One region of the Roseomonas elaeocarpi genome, then DNA from elsewhere that is predicted to be linked to it. Evidence: predicted binding sites of a transcription regulator. Region 1 holds the regulator's gene; the other holds the start of a gene.

Region 1 (7,497 bases):
ACCCGCCTGACGGCCCCGCCGACCTGAGACCGGCGCCAACCTGCCGTCACCCGCCCCGCCGGGGGACAGCCCCCGGCGTTCGGCAGTTCAGGCCGAGGCGAGGCGGTTCAGGCTTTCCTCGCGCCCCAGCGCCAGCAGCACCGAGTCGATCGGCGGCGACTGGGTGCTGCCGGTGAGCGCCGCGCGCAGCGGCTGGGCGATCATCCCGAGCTTCACGCCCAGTTCCTCCGCCACCTGGCGCAGCAGTGCGTCCAGCGCCGCCTTGTCCCAGTCCACCGTCCGCAGCCCTTCCGCCACTCGGTTGAGACGCTCGCGCGCCTCCGGGGTCAGCTGCGCCGCGGCCTTGGCATCCAGCGGCGGCCGGGCCAGCACGAAGCCGGCGCTGTCGGCCATTTCCTCCAGCGTGCGGGCGCGCGGCTGCAGATCGGGGATCAGCACGCGGATCCGGCGCTCGCCCTCGGCGTCCACGGCGGTGCCGCGGTTGCGCAGGCGGCTCAGCACTTCCTCGGCCAACCGTGCCGGATCGGCCTCGCGGATATAGATGCCGTTGAGGTGCGACAGCTTGGCGTAGTCCATTCGGCTGGCGGCACGGCCGACATCGTGCAGCTCGAACAGCTCGATGGCGCGCTCGCGCGACACCACCTCCTCGTCGCCGTGGCCCCAGCCGAGGCGCAGGAGGTAGTTGCACACGGCCTCCGGCAGCAGCCCCTGGTCGCGGAACTCCAGCGCGCCCACCGCGCCGTGGCGCTTGCTCAGCTTGGCGCCGTCCGCGCCGTGGATCAGCGGAACATGGGCGAAGCGCGGACGCTCCCACCCCATGGCGTCGTAGACCATGCACTGGCGGAAGGTGTTGGTCAGGTGATCGTCGCCGCGGATGACGTGGGTGATGCCCATGTCGTGGTCGTCCACCACCACCGCGTGGAGGTAGGTCGGCGTGCCGTCCGAGCGCAGGATGATCATGTCGTCGAGCTCGGTGTCGGCCACCCGGACCTCGCCCTGCACGAGGTCGTCCACCACCGTCTCGCCGCCGCGTGGCGCCTTGATGCGGATCGCGCCCGGCACGCCCGGCGGCGCCTCGCTCGGGTCGCGGTCGCGCCAGCGGCCGTCGTAGCGCGGCGGGCGGCCTTCCTTCATCGCCAGCTCGCGCATCGCGGCCAGTTCCTCGGCCGTGTCGAAGGCGAGGTAGGCCTTGCCCTCCGCCAGCAGCTGCCGGGCGACCTCGGCGTGGCGCGCCTCGCGGGTGGACTGCATCACCGGCGGCTCGTCGGGCGAGAGGCCCAGCCAGGCCAGGCTTTCCTCGATCTGCCGCACCGCTTCCGGGGTGGAGCGCGCCTTGTCGGTGTCCTCGATGCGCAGGAGGTACTGGCCGCCGTTGTGCCGGGCAAAAAGGTAGTTGAACAGCGCCGTCCGCGCCCCGCCAATATGGAGGTAGCCGGTGGGCGAGGGGGCGAAACGGGTGCGTACGGTCATGCAGGCGCCTTAGCATCCGGCCGCGCCGGAGTTGAAGCGCACCGAACGCAGGGCAGCGGAAAAACACCCGGCGCAGCGATCCTGAACAGTGCGCGCCACAAGTGCCGGTTGCATTGCCCCGCCGCTGCGGGGATTGTCGCGCGCTTGTCGCTCGCCATCCTTCCCGCCGAAGCACCCGGCCTCCGATCCCGCTTCCGCGATGCCGCGATCGGCGCGGCAGCGGCGGAATGGGTGCGCCTGCCGCCCTGGCTGGCGGTGAGCCTGGGTGGCGGCGTGCTGTTCTACTTCGCGCTGCGGGTGGAACCTTCCGCGGTCTGGCTCTGGCTGCCCGCGCCCTTTCTGCTGCTGAGCCTGGGGCTATGGGCGCGGGGCTCGGCCTGGGCGCTGCCGGCGGCGATCCCCACGGCGGCGGCGATCGGCTTCTCGGCGGCCCTCTGGTCCACCGTGGCCGCGCCGCCGATGCCGGACCTGCCGCGACAGGCCACCGTGGTCACCGGCCGCGTCGCCGCCGTCGACCTGCTGCCCGGCGCGCGGCGGCTGCGGCTGGAGGAACCCCGGCTCGGCGGCGGGAACCCGCTGGAGCGCGACCTGCGCCTTCGCCTGCGCGCCGACGACGCCGCGCTGGTGGAGGTCGGCAGCCTCGTGCGGGTCCGCGCCCTGCTGCGCCCGCCCTCCGGTCCGGCGGCGCCGGGCGCCTGGGATTTCCAGCGCGACGCCTTCTTCGACGGGCTGGCCGGCAGCGGCACGGCGCTGGGCCCGGTGGAGGTTCTGGAACACGGGCAGGGTGGCAGCTTCGCCGGGCTGCGCAGCCTGTTGGAACGACGCGTCATGGCGGTGCTTGGCCAGGGCGGCACCGGCAGCGTCGCGAGCGCCATGCTGACCGGCAGCCAGTCGCCCATCCCGCGCGACGCCGTGGCGGCGATGCGCGACAGCGGCCTCGCGCACCTGCTGTCGGTGTCGGGGCTGCACATCGTGATCGTGATGGGCCTCGGCATGACGGTGGTGCGGACGCTGGTGGCGCTGGTGCCGCCGCTCGCCACCCGGTTCAACAGCAAGGCCGTGGCGGCCGTCGCCGGGCTGATCCTGGGCGCGGCCTACACGGTGCTGACGGGGTCGCAGGTGCCGATGCTGCGCTCCCTCGCCACGGCGGCGCTGGCGACGCTGGCGATCGTGCTGGGCCGGCGGGTGCTGTCGCTACGCAGCCTGGCGCTGGCCGCCGCGGCGGTGCTGCTGTGGAGCCCGGTGGCGGTGACCGGACCCTCCTTCCAGATGTCGTTTGCCGCCGTGCTGGCGCTGATCGCCGGCTGGGAAGTGCTGCACCCGCTGATCGAGCGGCTACGTGGCGAGGGCGAGCTCTGGCGGCGCGGGCTGATGGCAATCCTCGGGCTGGTGTTGACCTCGCTGCTGGCGGGCCTCGCCACCACGCCCTTCGGGCTGCACCATTTCGGGCGGCTGCAGCTCTACGGCGTGCTGGCCAACGCGGTGGCGGTGCCCATCACCTCGGTGCTGGTGATGCCGGCGGGCATGCTGGCCGTGCTGCTGATGCCCTTCGGGGTGGAGGCCCTGGCGCTGGTGCCGATGGGCTGGGGAACGGAGCTGGTGCTCTGGACGGCCCGAACGGTGGCGGCGCTGCCCGGCTCAACGGCCACCGCCACGCCGATCCCGGCCTGGGGGCTGCTGGTCTTCAGCCTCGGCTTCTGCTGGTTGTGCCTTTGGCAGACCCGCCTGCGCCTGCTGGGATTGCCGCTGATCCTGCTGGGGCTGGGCGCGGGCGAATTCGCGCGGCCGCCCGACCTGCTGGTGTCCTCGGATGCGCGGCTGATCGCCTTCCGCAGCCTTGCGGGCGTGCTGGCGCAGCAGAGCGGCAGAAATGACTTCGTGGAAAGCGGCTGGCTGCGCGGCTGGGGCGAGGCGGAACTCGCGGCGTTCCCGGTGAGCGGCACGGTCGGTGAGGGTAGCGCCCGCTGCTCCGCGGACGCCTGCCTGCTTCAGCCTTCGGAGGGAAGCACCACGGCGGCACTGCTGCGATCACCCCTGTCCGGCAGGAAGGGCGCGGGTGCCGAGGTCCGGGCGAGCCATTGCGACGACGCCGACATCCTGATCTCGGCGGAACCGATCCGCGGTCGCTGCGCACCTGCATCGCGCGCGTCCGCCACGGTCGACCGCTTCAGCGTGTGGCGCGACGGTCCGCACGCGATCTGGCTGGAGGGCGGTGCCGTCCGGGTCGTTTCGGACCGGGCCTGGCGCGGCAACCGGCCCTGGGTTCCCCCGCCGCCCGTGCCACGGGCGCGCGAGCCCATGGCGAAGACGGACGAGGGCGGCGCTCAGTAGCGGCGCAGCAGACCGACCAGCGTGCCCTGAACCTTGACGCGGTCGGGCCCGAAGATGCGCGTCTCGTAGCGGACGTTGGCGGGCTCCAGCGCCAGCGAGTTCCCCTTGCGGCGCAGGCGCTTCAGGGTGACCTCGTTGTCGTCGATCAGGGCCACCACGATGGCGCCGTTCTCGGCGGTGTCGCTGCGGCGGATGATCACCGTGTCGCTGTCGAGGATGCCGGCCTCGATCATCGAGTCGCCCGAAACCTCGAGCGCGTAGTGGTCGCCGCCCGTCAGCAGCGCGGCCGGAACCTCGACGCTGGCCCCGGCGTCGCGCATCGCCTCGATCGGCAGGCCCGCGGCGATCCGGCCATAGAGCGGCAGCTGCACCACCGCCGCGGCCGCTGCGGCCGCGGCATTGGCCGCCGGCGCGGAGTTGAAGTTCGCGCGGATGACGTTGGAGCCCACAGGAGAACCCAGGGGGGAACCCAGCGAGGCGGGCGCCGCCGTCGCGGGTGCCGTGGGCGTCTTGCCTACGTTCTCCGGCAGCCGCACGACCTCCAACGCCCGGGCGCGGTGTGCGCGGCGGCGCAGGAAGCCGCGCTCTTCCAGGGCGGTGATCAGGCGGTGGATGCCGGACTTCGAGCGGAGGTTCAGCGCCTCCTTCATTTCCTCGAAGGAGGGCGAGAAGCCGGTCTGACGCAGGTGCTGATCGATGAAGACGAGCAGCTCGTGTTGCTTGCGGGTGAGCATGAAAGCACCTTTCCGAGCGCCGTGTCGAACAAAAGGAGAAACTGCGCTGTTCTAGAAAGGTTCCACACCGCCGGTCAAGCGAATCGCCCTTGTAAAGCCGGGATTTCCGCTCACCAAAGGGTCAGATGCCGAGGTTGCCCAGTTCGATCATCCGCACCTCGGCCCCGGCGGGAAGCGCCTCGGCATGCGGCGCGCGGATCACCAGCGCCGAGGCCGCGGCCAGGAGCTGGAGCATGGAGCTGTCCTGGCGGGCAAAAACCTCGACCCGCGGCAGCTCGCCTTCCACCTGTTCCACGCGGGCGCGGAGGTAGTCCTGCCGCCCGTCATTCGCGGGCAGCGCCGTCGCGGTGGCGGCGCGCGTGAGCGGCGTTTCGCAGCGTTCCAGCCCCGACAGCCGGCGCAGCGCTGGCAACAGGAAGAGGATGCCGCAGACCAGGGCGGAAACCGGGTTGCCGGGGAGGCCCAGCAACGGAACCTCGCCCAACCGGCCCCAGATCAGCGGCTTGCCGGGGCGCATGGCGATCCGCCAGAAATCCTGGGCGAAGCCGTGCGGCGCCAGGGCGGAGCGGACGAGGTCGTGCTCGCCCACGCTGGCCCCGCCCGAGGTCACCAGGATGTCGCAGCGCGCAGCCGCACCCACGGTGTCCGCCAGCGCTTCGGCGCTGTCGCGTGCCACCGGCAGGACGACCGGCTGCCCGCCGCCCGCTCGCACCAGTGCCGCCAGCGCGTGGGCGTTGGAGGACACGATGCTGCCGCGCGGCAGGGGCTCGCCGGGCAGCACGATCTCATCGCCGGTGGCCAGGATGCCGACCGTCGGGCGGCGATGCACCGTGAGCCAGGGATGGTTGGCGGCCGCGGCCAGGCCAACGTCGCGGGCCGACAGCGCTCGGCCGGGTTGCAGCAGCGACTCGCCCTCGCGGAAGTCGAGGCCGGCGGCGCGGATCCAGCGGCCGGCGCGGACGGTCTCGCGGACCAGCACGGAGTCGCCGCTCCGCTCCGCATCCTCCTGCAGCAGGATGCCGTCGGCGCCGCGCGGCACGAAGCCGCCGGTGAAGATGCGCACGGCCTGCCCGAAGCCGACCTCACCCTCGAAGGGGTGCCCGGCCGGCGCGGCGCCGATCAGCGCGAGGCGGGCGCCCTCGGTGGCATCGGCGGCGCGCACCGCATAGCCGTCCATGGCGGACACGTCGGCCGGCGGCTGGCTCAGCCGCGCGGCGACCGGGCGGGCCAGGACGCGGCCCCAGGCCTCGGGCAGCGCCACGGTTTCGGCGGAAACCGGCGACAGCGCGCCGAGCACCCGCATCAGCGCTTCCTCGACCGGGATCATCAGATGGCCTCGTAGCTGCCGGACTTGCCACCGGACTTGTGCAGCAGGCGCACGGATTCGATCCGCATGCCGCGGTCGACCGCCTTGCACATGTCGTAGATGGTCAGCGCCGCGACGGTGGCGGCGGTGAGCGCCTCCATCTCGACGCCGGTGCGCCCGGTGGTCTTCACGGTCGCGGTCACCGTGACACGGTCGGGCTCGGCGGCCTCCAGCTCCAGCGACACGGCGCTCAAGGGCAGGGGATGGCAGAGCGGGATCAGGTCCGCGGTGCGCTTGGCGGCCATGATCCCGGCCAGGCGCGCGACGCCCAGCACGTCGCCCTTGCTAGCCCGGCCGTCGCGGATCAGCCGCAGCGTTTCGGGCTGCATCACCACCTCACAGCCCGCCACGGCGCGGCGCTCGGAAACGCCCTTGGCGCCCACGTCGACCATGTGGGCGCGGCCGGACGCATCGAAATGCGTCAGCGAATCGCCGCTCACAGCGCTTCGATCAGCCCGCGCGCGGCGCTCTCGACATCGGGCTGGCGCAGCAGGTGCTCACCCACCAGGAGGCAGCGGGCACCGGCGGCGGACATGCGGCGGACGTCCTCGGGCGTGCGGATGCCGCTCTCGGCCACCGGGATGCGGTCGGCCGGCACCAGCGGCGCCAGCTTCTCGGTCATGCCGATGTCGGTCTTGAGCGTGCGCAGGTTGCGGTTGTTGATGCCGATGAGGCGGGTTTCCAGCCCCAGGGCACGCTGCAGCTCGGCCTCGTCATGCACCTCGGCCAGCACCGACATGTCCAGGCTCCGCGCCGTATCCTCGAGCTCCTGCGCCTGGGCGTCCGACAGGGCGGCCATGATCAGCAGCACGCAGTCGGCACCCGCCACGCGGGCCTCGAAGACCTGATAGGGGTCGAGCAGGAAGTCCTTGCGCAGCGCCGGCAGGTGGCAGGCGCCGCGGGCCTCGGCCAAATCCTCCAGCTTGCCGCCGAAATGCGGGCCGTCGGTCAGCACCGACAGGCAGGCGGCGCCGGCGTTGCAGTAGGAGTTCGCCAGCGCGGCGGGCTGGAAGTCCGGCCGGATCAGCCCGCCGGACGGCGAGGAGCGCTTGATCTCGGCGATCAGGCCGACGCGGCCCTCGCCCACGGCGTTACACAAGGCGCCGGTGAAGGAGCGGGGTGCCGGGGCGTGAACGGCGCGCTTTTCCAGCTCGGCGAGCGGCACGGCGCGGCGGCGTTCCTCAACCTCGACGGCCTTTTCCGCCATGATCCGGGCCAGCACGTCGGGCATCTCGCCGGCGGTTTGGGCCCCAGGGCGGAGGGAGGGGGCGGAAAGGGGAGGCAGCTGGTCCATCGGCGGTTTCCTGCGGCGGCGCCAGCCACCTCGTCAAGCCTGGGGTTCGACCGCCGGTGCCGTGGCGCGACGCAGGCGCTCCAGCACGTCCCGTGCCGCACCCCCGTCGATCGCGCGCGACGCCATGTCGGCCGCTTCGCGCAGATCATCGCTCCGCCCGGCCACTGCAAGGGAAGCTGCCGCGTTCAGTACCACACAGTCACGATAGGGGCTGCGCACGCCGTCCAGCAGCGCCAGCAGCGCCGCGGCGTTGTGCGCCGGGGTGCCGCCGCGCAGCGCTTCCGCCGGGCTCTCGGGCAGGC
Region 2 (7,497 bases), on a different contig from region 1:
CGCCTGCCTGCACCAGGAGGTCGATCACCTCGTTGCAGGCGGACTGCAGCCGCATCGCTTCCTCGACCTGCCCGGCCGCGAGGGCCTGCTGCATGCGACGGTAGCGGCCGCCCATGACGTTGTAGGTGCTGCCGATGCCGCCGTTGGCACCCGACACCATCCCAGCCAGGAACACCTCGTCGTAGCCGTTCAGCAGCAGGGTGCCGGGATAGCGGCGGCGGAGCTGCTCCATCTGGTACATGTCGATGCTGGTCTGCTTGATCCCGATGACGCCCGGGATGGCCAGCAGGCGGTCCAGCTCGGCGAGCGAGAAGCTGACGGAGCTCATGGCCGGGATGTTGTAGATCACCAGGGGCAGGCCCTGCGCCGCCTCCACGATGTCCCGGTAATAGCCGGTGATCGCGTCCTTGCCGTGGGGAAAGTAGATCGGCGGGATCGCGGACACGGCGTCGTAGCCCGCCTCGGCGCAGGCGCGCGCCAGGGCGACCGCGTCGCGCGTGCTGATCGCCCCGACATGACCGATCAGCTTCGCCTGGCCGCGGGCCTCGTCGGCCACGACGCGCAGGCCTTCCCGCCGCTCCTCCACGGATTGCATGAGCGACTCGCCGGTGGAGCCGCCGACGTAAAGCCCGTCGATGCCCTGGCGCAGCACGAAGCGCGCGAGCGATCGCTGGCAGGTCTCCGCGAAGCCTTCCTGCGCGTCGAAGGGCGTGGGAAGGGCGGCGTAGAGCCGCGCCAGCCCGCCCGGGTCCTGCGTCACCATATCAGTTGTTCCTTCTTGCGTTGCCTTCGTCGCACCCCATCGGACCGCGTTGCCCGCGGCGAGGATGCGGCGACCTCCATAGCCTGAGCGATGAACAGCCTCACTCCAAGGCCGCAGGCGTGATGACGGGCGTGTTTCCGCGACGCGAGGACGCCCCGCCGGTGCCGCCCGCACCGGGGCGCCCCGCGCCCTTCCAGGCCAGGCGGGTGGCACCGGCCTCGGGGGCCATGCGCGGCTGCGGATTATGCTCCGCTGCCGCCGGGGCAGCGAAGCAGGGCGTCCCCCTCCGCACCGCCGCCGGCAGCAACAGGACCTGCCGCCGCTGCACAGGGGCCGGGATCAGAGCCAAGGCCAAAGCCACAATCCCCGCCCGCCGCGGATGCGCCAGGGCTTCTCCCGCGGGACGGCGTTCCTACATTCCTGAAGGCTCAGCATCCTGGCGCCCTTCGCGCGGCCTCCCCGGCTCGCCGCGCTGCCACTCCGGGTGAGCACCCGCCGCCCCGGTCGCGCAGGCGGGATGACGGGGTATGGGACGGGACCGGCACTGCCATGGACATCAGGGAACTGTCAGCGATCGATGGATGATCAGCGGAGAGTAAACGACCCGGTCGAACAGCTGATCGGCCTCCTGTCGCGCCTGCCCGGCTATGGCCGCCGCTCGGCCCGCCGCGCGGTGCTGCGGATGCTGCAGGACCCGGCGCGGCTGATGCTGCCGCTGGCCGACGGCTTGCGCGCCGCGGCCGAGGCGGTGCGCCCCTGCGAGACCTGCGGCAACCTCGACGTCACCTCGCCCTGCCATGTCTGCCGCGACCCGCATCGCGAACGCGGACTGGTCTGCGTGGTGGAAGGCGTGGCCGATCTCTGGGCGCTGGAACGGGCGGGGGCGCATCGCGGCCTCTACCACGTGCTGGGCGGGCTGCTGTCGGCGCTGGGCGGCGTGGGGCCAGAGGATCTGAGCATCCAGCCGCTGGTGCGCCGCGTGGCGGAGGAGGGCGTGCGCGAGGTCATCCTGGCGCTGCCGGCCACGGTGGAGGGCGCCACCACCGGCCACTACCTCGGCGACCGCCTCCACGACCTGCCGGTGCAGGTGACGCGGCTGGCACAGGGCGTGCCGATGGGCGGCGCGCTGGACGTGCTGGACGACGGCACCCTGGCCGCGGCGCTGCGGGCGCGCCGGCCGGTGTGATCCGGAGGGTTCGCCCGTGGCCGGGGAGGAGGAGAAAGAATTCTCCCCCTCCCCGGACCCCTTCCCCTCATCTTTTTTCAGGACGCTGCCGCGGGAACGTGGCCAGGGCTGTGCGCTCCGGCTCATCGAGCCGGAGCGAGGGACGCGTCAGCCTGAGCTGACAGGAAGCTTTGCTTCTTTTCAGAAGCGCTGGCGGCCGTATCGCGCCCACCCCGCCACCATCCCGCGGCAGCGTCCCGAAAAAAGATGAGTGGGGGTCCGGGGGAGAGAATTCCTTCTCTCCCCCGGCCACGGCAGCGCCCCGCCTCCACTCCGATCAGAGCGCGCTCTTCTTGTCCTGGTACACCGCGAGCGAGCCGATCGAGTTGCCGCCATCCACCGGCAGCGACGCGCCGGTGATGTAGCTGCTGGCGCTGCTGGCCAGGAACAGCGCGGCATCGCGCACGTCCTCGTAGCGCGTGGCGCGTCCGGCGGGGATGTTGGCGGTGGTGGTCGCGGCATGCGTCTCGCTCACCGGGCTGACGCTGCTGCCGGCGGCGAAGCCGGGCTCCAGCGCGTTCACCCGGATGCCGTATTCCGCCAGCTCGATCGCGAAGCCCTTGGTGATCCGGTCTAGCGCCGTCTTGGAGGTGCAGTAGGGCGCCACGGTACGGCGCATCTTGCGCGCGGCGCCGGAGGAGATGTTGATCACGCTGCCCCGCACGCCCGCCGCGATCATGTTCTTGGCCACCGCGCGCGTCAGCAGGAAGGGCGCGCGCAGGTTGATGTCGAAGATGCGGTCCCATTCCTCGGCATCCACGTCGAGCAGGAAGGCGCTGGGATAAACGCCGGCGTTGTTCACCAGCACGTCGGCGCTGTTCCAGCGCGAGGCAACCGCCGCCGCCAGCGCCTCGATCGCCGCGGCGTCGCGCAGGTCGGCAGCGTGGCGGAAGCCGTCCGGGCCGAGTTCCATGCCCTCCAGCGCGGCGACGTCCGTGTCAGTGAGGCACAGGCTGGCGCCAGCCTCGGCAAAGGCGCGCGCCAGCCAGCGGCCGATCACGCCGCCCGCCCCGGTCACCACCACGCGCTTGCCCACCATCTCGGCTGCGAAGTCCATCTGCGCCCTCCTTTCCGCCGGTGCGGCGGCGCCCACGGTCATACCGGCTCCGCCGGCTGCGGGGAACGCGGCACCGGGGTGGCGCAAGGGCGCGCGCCGCATCGCCGGCGCCCTGCGCCCGGCTGTCTCGCGGGCTGCCGCGTTAAGACCTTATCCGGCGGCGGCATCCGGCAGGTCCGGCAGGGTCGCGGGAACGGCTGGACAGGACACGCCGGCGCCCGAGCTGGCACGGAGAAGAAGGATCACCATGAACAACCGCCGTAACTTCCTGGCCGGCAGCGCCGGGGCGATGGGCCTCGGGGCGCTGGGGGCGGGCACCCTGGGGATCGCGCTGACAACAGGCCCGGCCGTGGCGCAGCAAGCCACCCGGTCCCCCGCGGCGACGCCGCCGCAGCTGGTCCTGCCGGCGCTGCCCGTGCCAACGCTGCAGGTCAACGGGCAGGAGGCGGAGTTCCCCGTGCGCCGCATCTACTGTGTCGGCCGCAACTACCTCGCCCATGTCGAGGAGCTGAACCACGACACGCGTGAGGCGCCGTTCTTTTTCCAGAAGGCGCGCGACATGCTGGTGCGCACCGGCGGCGAGGTCGCCTATCCCAGCCGCACCGAGGATTACGAGCACGAGGTCGAGCTGGTGCTGGCCATGAAGTCGGGCGGCATGAACATCACGCCGGAAGAGGCGATGGGCCACGTCTACGGCTACGCCGTCGGTCTCGACATGACGCGGCGCGACCTGCAGAACCGCGCGCAGGAAAAGCGCCAGCCCTGGGAAGCCGGCAAGTCCTTCGACCAGTCCGCCCCCTGCGGCCCGATCACGCCGATGGGCGCGGCCCCGATGCGGGACGCGCGCATCCACCTCGCAGTCAACGGACGCACCGTGACCGACGGCAACATCAAGGACATGATCTGGAACCCGGCCGAGATCGTGGCGCAGCTCTCGACGCTGTTCGCCATCGCGGCGGGTGACCTGATCTACACCGGGACGCCGGCCGGTGTGGGCAAGGTGGGGCCGGGCGACACGCTGCTCGCCCAGGTCGACGGGCTGAGCGACCTCGAGGTGCGGATCGTGCAGGGCTGAGCGCGGCGCGGGTCCCGCCCTTTCCGGCGGGACCCGCGGCACCTTCGGCCCCTCAGCTTCACCCCTCAGGCGCGGCCGGGCACCGCCGGCTGCGGCATCGCCTGTGCCGGCGGTGCCTCGTTCAGAGCGCGGGCGGAGCGCGCCGCTTCCGCCGCGGCGGCCTCGCGCCCCCAGCGGGCGGCCAGCGCGGCGCAGACCATCAGCTGGATCTGGTGGAACAGCATGATCGGCAGCACGATCAGGCTGACGGTGCTGGCCGGGAACAGCAGGCTCGCCATCGGGATGCCGCTGGCCAGGCTCTTCTTGGAGCCGCAGAACAGGATGGTGATCCGGTCCTCGCGGTTGAAGCCGAGCCGCTTGCCGGCGAAATGGGTGATCCCCAGCACCACCGCCAGCAGCACGGAATTGGCGATCAGCAGCTCCACGAGGCTGAGCGCGTCCACCTGGTGCCAGAGGCCGTTCACCACGCCCTCGCTGAAGGCGCCGTAGACCACGAACAGGATCGAGCCGCGGTCCACGTAGCCCACCACCTGCTTGTGGCGGTTCAGGAAGGGCAGGATCCAGCGCCGCACCAGCTGCCCCAGCACGAAGGGCAGCAGCAGCTGCAGCATGATGCCCTTGATCGCCCCCAGCGACACGCCGGCGCCGTTGGTGGTGGTCATCAGGAAGCCCACCAGCACGGGCGTCAGCACGATGCCCACGAGGTTGCTCAGCGAGGCCGAGCACAGCGCCGCCGGCACGTTGCCGCGCGCGATCGAGGTAAAGGCGATCGAGCTCTGCACCGTGGAGGGCAGCACGCCCAGGAACACGATGCCCGCCGCCAGCTCAGGCCCCAGGATCGGGCGCATGGCGTAGCTCAGCCCCAGTGCCAGCACCGGAAAGATCACGTAGGTCGCCACGAACACCGTCAGCTGCAGGCGCCAGTTGGTGATGCCGTCGATCACCGCCTCGCGCGACAGGCGCGCGCCGTACAGGAAGAACAGCAGCGCGATGGCAAGGTCGGTGGCATCGTCCACCACCACCGCACCCACGCCGCGCGCGGGCAGGAGGCTGGCCAGCACCACCATCGAGACGATCAGCAGGATGTACGGGTCGATCCTGAGCCGCGCGAGCAGCGAGGGCTTCGGCTTCACCGGCACGGCGGAGGCCTTGGTGGGGGTGGGGGTGGCTGTCGGGCTGGCCATGCTGGGCGGCCTTTTTCCAGTGAGAAGGGGTTCAGCGCCTTCTGCGCCATGCAGCGCGGCAATGACAGCGTTAACAGCCATCGCGTATCGTGATGGCCATGGCCGACCTCGACCCTGTTCTACTGCGGACCTTCCTCGTCGTCGCGGAAACCCGCCACTTCACCGAGGCGGGGCACCGGCTGGGCCTGCGCCAGTCCACCGTCAGCCAGCACATCCACCGCCTGGAAGCGGCGGTGGAACGGCCGCTGCTGCTGCGCGACACCCACGGCGCCTCGCTCACCCCGGATGGCGAGGCGATGCGCGGGTTCGCGGCCCGCATCCTGGAGGCCAACGACCGCGCATCCGCCTTTTTCCGCGGCACGGAGCTGCGCGGGCGGCTGCGCTTCGGCACCTCCGAGGACCTCGTGCTGTCCCGCCTGCCGGGCATCCTGCGGGAATTCGTGCGCTCCAACCCGCTGGTGGACCTCGACCTGACGGTGGGGCTGAGCAGCACCCTGCATGACGGGCTGGAAGCGGGCGAGCTGGACCTGATCTTCGCCAAGCGCCGCGCGGGCGAGGAGCGCGGCCGCCTCGTCTGGCGCGAACGCCTGGCCTGGGTGGGGGCGCGCGACACCGTCGTGGACCCCGCAGCACCTGTGCCACTGGTGGTCTACCCGTCGCGCTCGATCACCCGCAACCTCGCGGTGGAGGCGATGGAGCGGGCCGGGCGGTCCTGGCGCGTGTCGTGTTCCAGCGGCAGCCTCAGCGGGCTGACCGCGGCGGTGCAGGCGGGGCTGGGCGTTTCCGCGCAGTCGCGCCTGCTGCTGCGGGGCGAGTTGGTGGAGCTCCGCAGTCCGGAGCTGCCGCCGCTGGAAGAGGTCGAGTTCGTACTGATGGGCCGCGCCAGTCGTTTGCGCGGCCCGGCCGCGGCGCTGGCCAGCGTGATCGCCCGCAACGCCGAGCGCCTGCAGGATGCGGCCTGAGGCGCGGCGGCCTCCGCCTCCCTCACGGTCCGGCAACACCCCCGAACACATCTGGCGAACAAATCTGGAACGGCCGGGCGTCCGAAGCGATGACCGCGCAGCCCGAAACCCTTAAACTCCGCCGCGCCCGCCACCGACCGGAGCCCCGCGACTGATCGCCGCCGCCGAAGCCGTTGAAGGGGCCGCCGTAGCCGCCCCCGTCCCGCCGATGCGCAAGATCATCCACGTCGACATGGATGCCTTCTACGCCTCGGTGGAACAGCGCGACGACCCGGCGCTGCGCGGCCGGCCGCTGGCGGTCGGCGGGTCGCGCGAACGGGGCGTGGTGGCGGCGGCCAGCTACGAGGCGCGGCGCTTCGGGGTGCATTCCGCCATGTCCTCGGCCGTGGCTCGGCGGCTGTGCCCGGACCTCGTCTTCGTGGCGCCGCGCTTCGAGGTGTACCGCGCCATCTCGGCCGAGATCCGCGCGATCTTCGCCCGCTACACGCCCCTGATCGAGCCGCTCTCGCTGGATGAGGCCTACCTGGACGTCACCGAGAACATCCCGGGCATCCCCTCAGCGACGCGCATTGCCGAGGAGATCCGCGCCGCCATCCGCGAGGCGACCGGCCTCACCGCCTCGGCCGGGGTGTCCTACAACAAGTTCCTGGCCAAGCTCGCCTCCGACCACCGCAAGCCGGACGGGCTCTTCGTGATCACCCCGCGCATGGGCCCCGCTTTCGTGGAGGACTTGCCGGTGGGCAAGTTCCACGGCATCGGCCCGCGCACCGCCGAGAAGATGCAGGCGCTGGGCATCCACACCGGCCTCGATCTGCGCGCGCAGAGCCGGTTGTTTCTGCAGGAGCGTTTCGGCAAGGCTGGCAACCACTACCACGCCATCGCGCGCGGGCTGGACGACCGGCCGGTGCGCGCCGACCGGCAGCGCAAGTCGGTGGGGGCGGAAAACACCTTTGCCCGCGACCTCAGCCAGTTCGAGGAGATGCGCGACGCCCTGCGCCCGCTGGTGGCCAAGGTCTGGCAGCACTGCGAGCGCCACCGCGTGTCCGGCCGCACCGTGACGCTGAAGGTGAAGTTCGCCGACTTCCGGCAGATCACCCGCAGCCGCTCGGTGGCGCCGGTCACGGGCGCGACGGGGCTGGAACAGGCGGGGCTGGAGCTGCTGCAGGGCGTCTTCCCGCTGCCGCGCGGCGTGCGGCTGCTGGGGATCACGCTGTCGAACCTCGAGGGCGAG

What was found. The regulator LexA, encoded in region 1, represses DNA repair genes until DNA is damaged. The targets are predictions, from matches to a motif close to TGTTCTANNTANGTTC.
Region 2: dinB (DNA polymerase IV) is a predicted target of LexA. The motif match lies at 6,323-6,338, and genes of this name have one in related genera.

Annotation. Positions count from the first base shown of each region.
Region 1 is NZ_JBHLUN010000015.1:21,572-29,068, forward strand. Features, by position in the region: gene gltX (glutamate--tRNA ligase) at 88-1,470, opposite strand; gene ACFFGY_RS19215 (ComEC/Rec2 family competence protein) at 1,615-3,801, shown strand; gene lexA (transcriptional repressor LexA) at 3,795-4,535, opposite strand; gene ACFFGY_RS19225 (molybdopterin molybdotransferase MoeA) at 4,657-5,862, opposite strand; gene moaC (cyclic pyranopterin monophosphate synthase MoaC) at 5,862-6,341, opposite strand; gene trpC (indole-3-glycerol phosphate synthase TrpC) at 6,338-7,195, opposite strand; gene trpD (anthranilate phosphoribosyltransferase) at 7,229-7,497, opposite strand, start outside.
Region 2 is NZ_JBHLUN010000012.1:108,866-116,362, forward strand. Features, by position in the region: gene ACFFGY_RS17050 (N-acetylneuraminate lyase) at 1-763, opposite strand, end outside; gene recR (recombination mediator RecR) at 1,341-1,949, shown strand; gene ACFFGY_RS17060 (SDR family NAD(P)-dependent oxidoreductase) at 2,266-3,045, opposite strand; gene ACFFGY_RS17065 (fumarylacetoacetate hydrolase family protein) at 3,293-4,120, shown strand; gene ACFFGY_RS17070 (bile acid:sodium symporter family protein) at 4,186-5,304, opposite strand; gene ACFFGY_RS17075 (LysR substrate-binding domain-containing protein) at 5,403-6,266, shown strand; gene dinB (DNA polymerase IV) at 6,475-7,497, shown strand, end outside.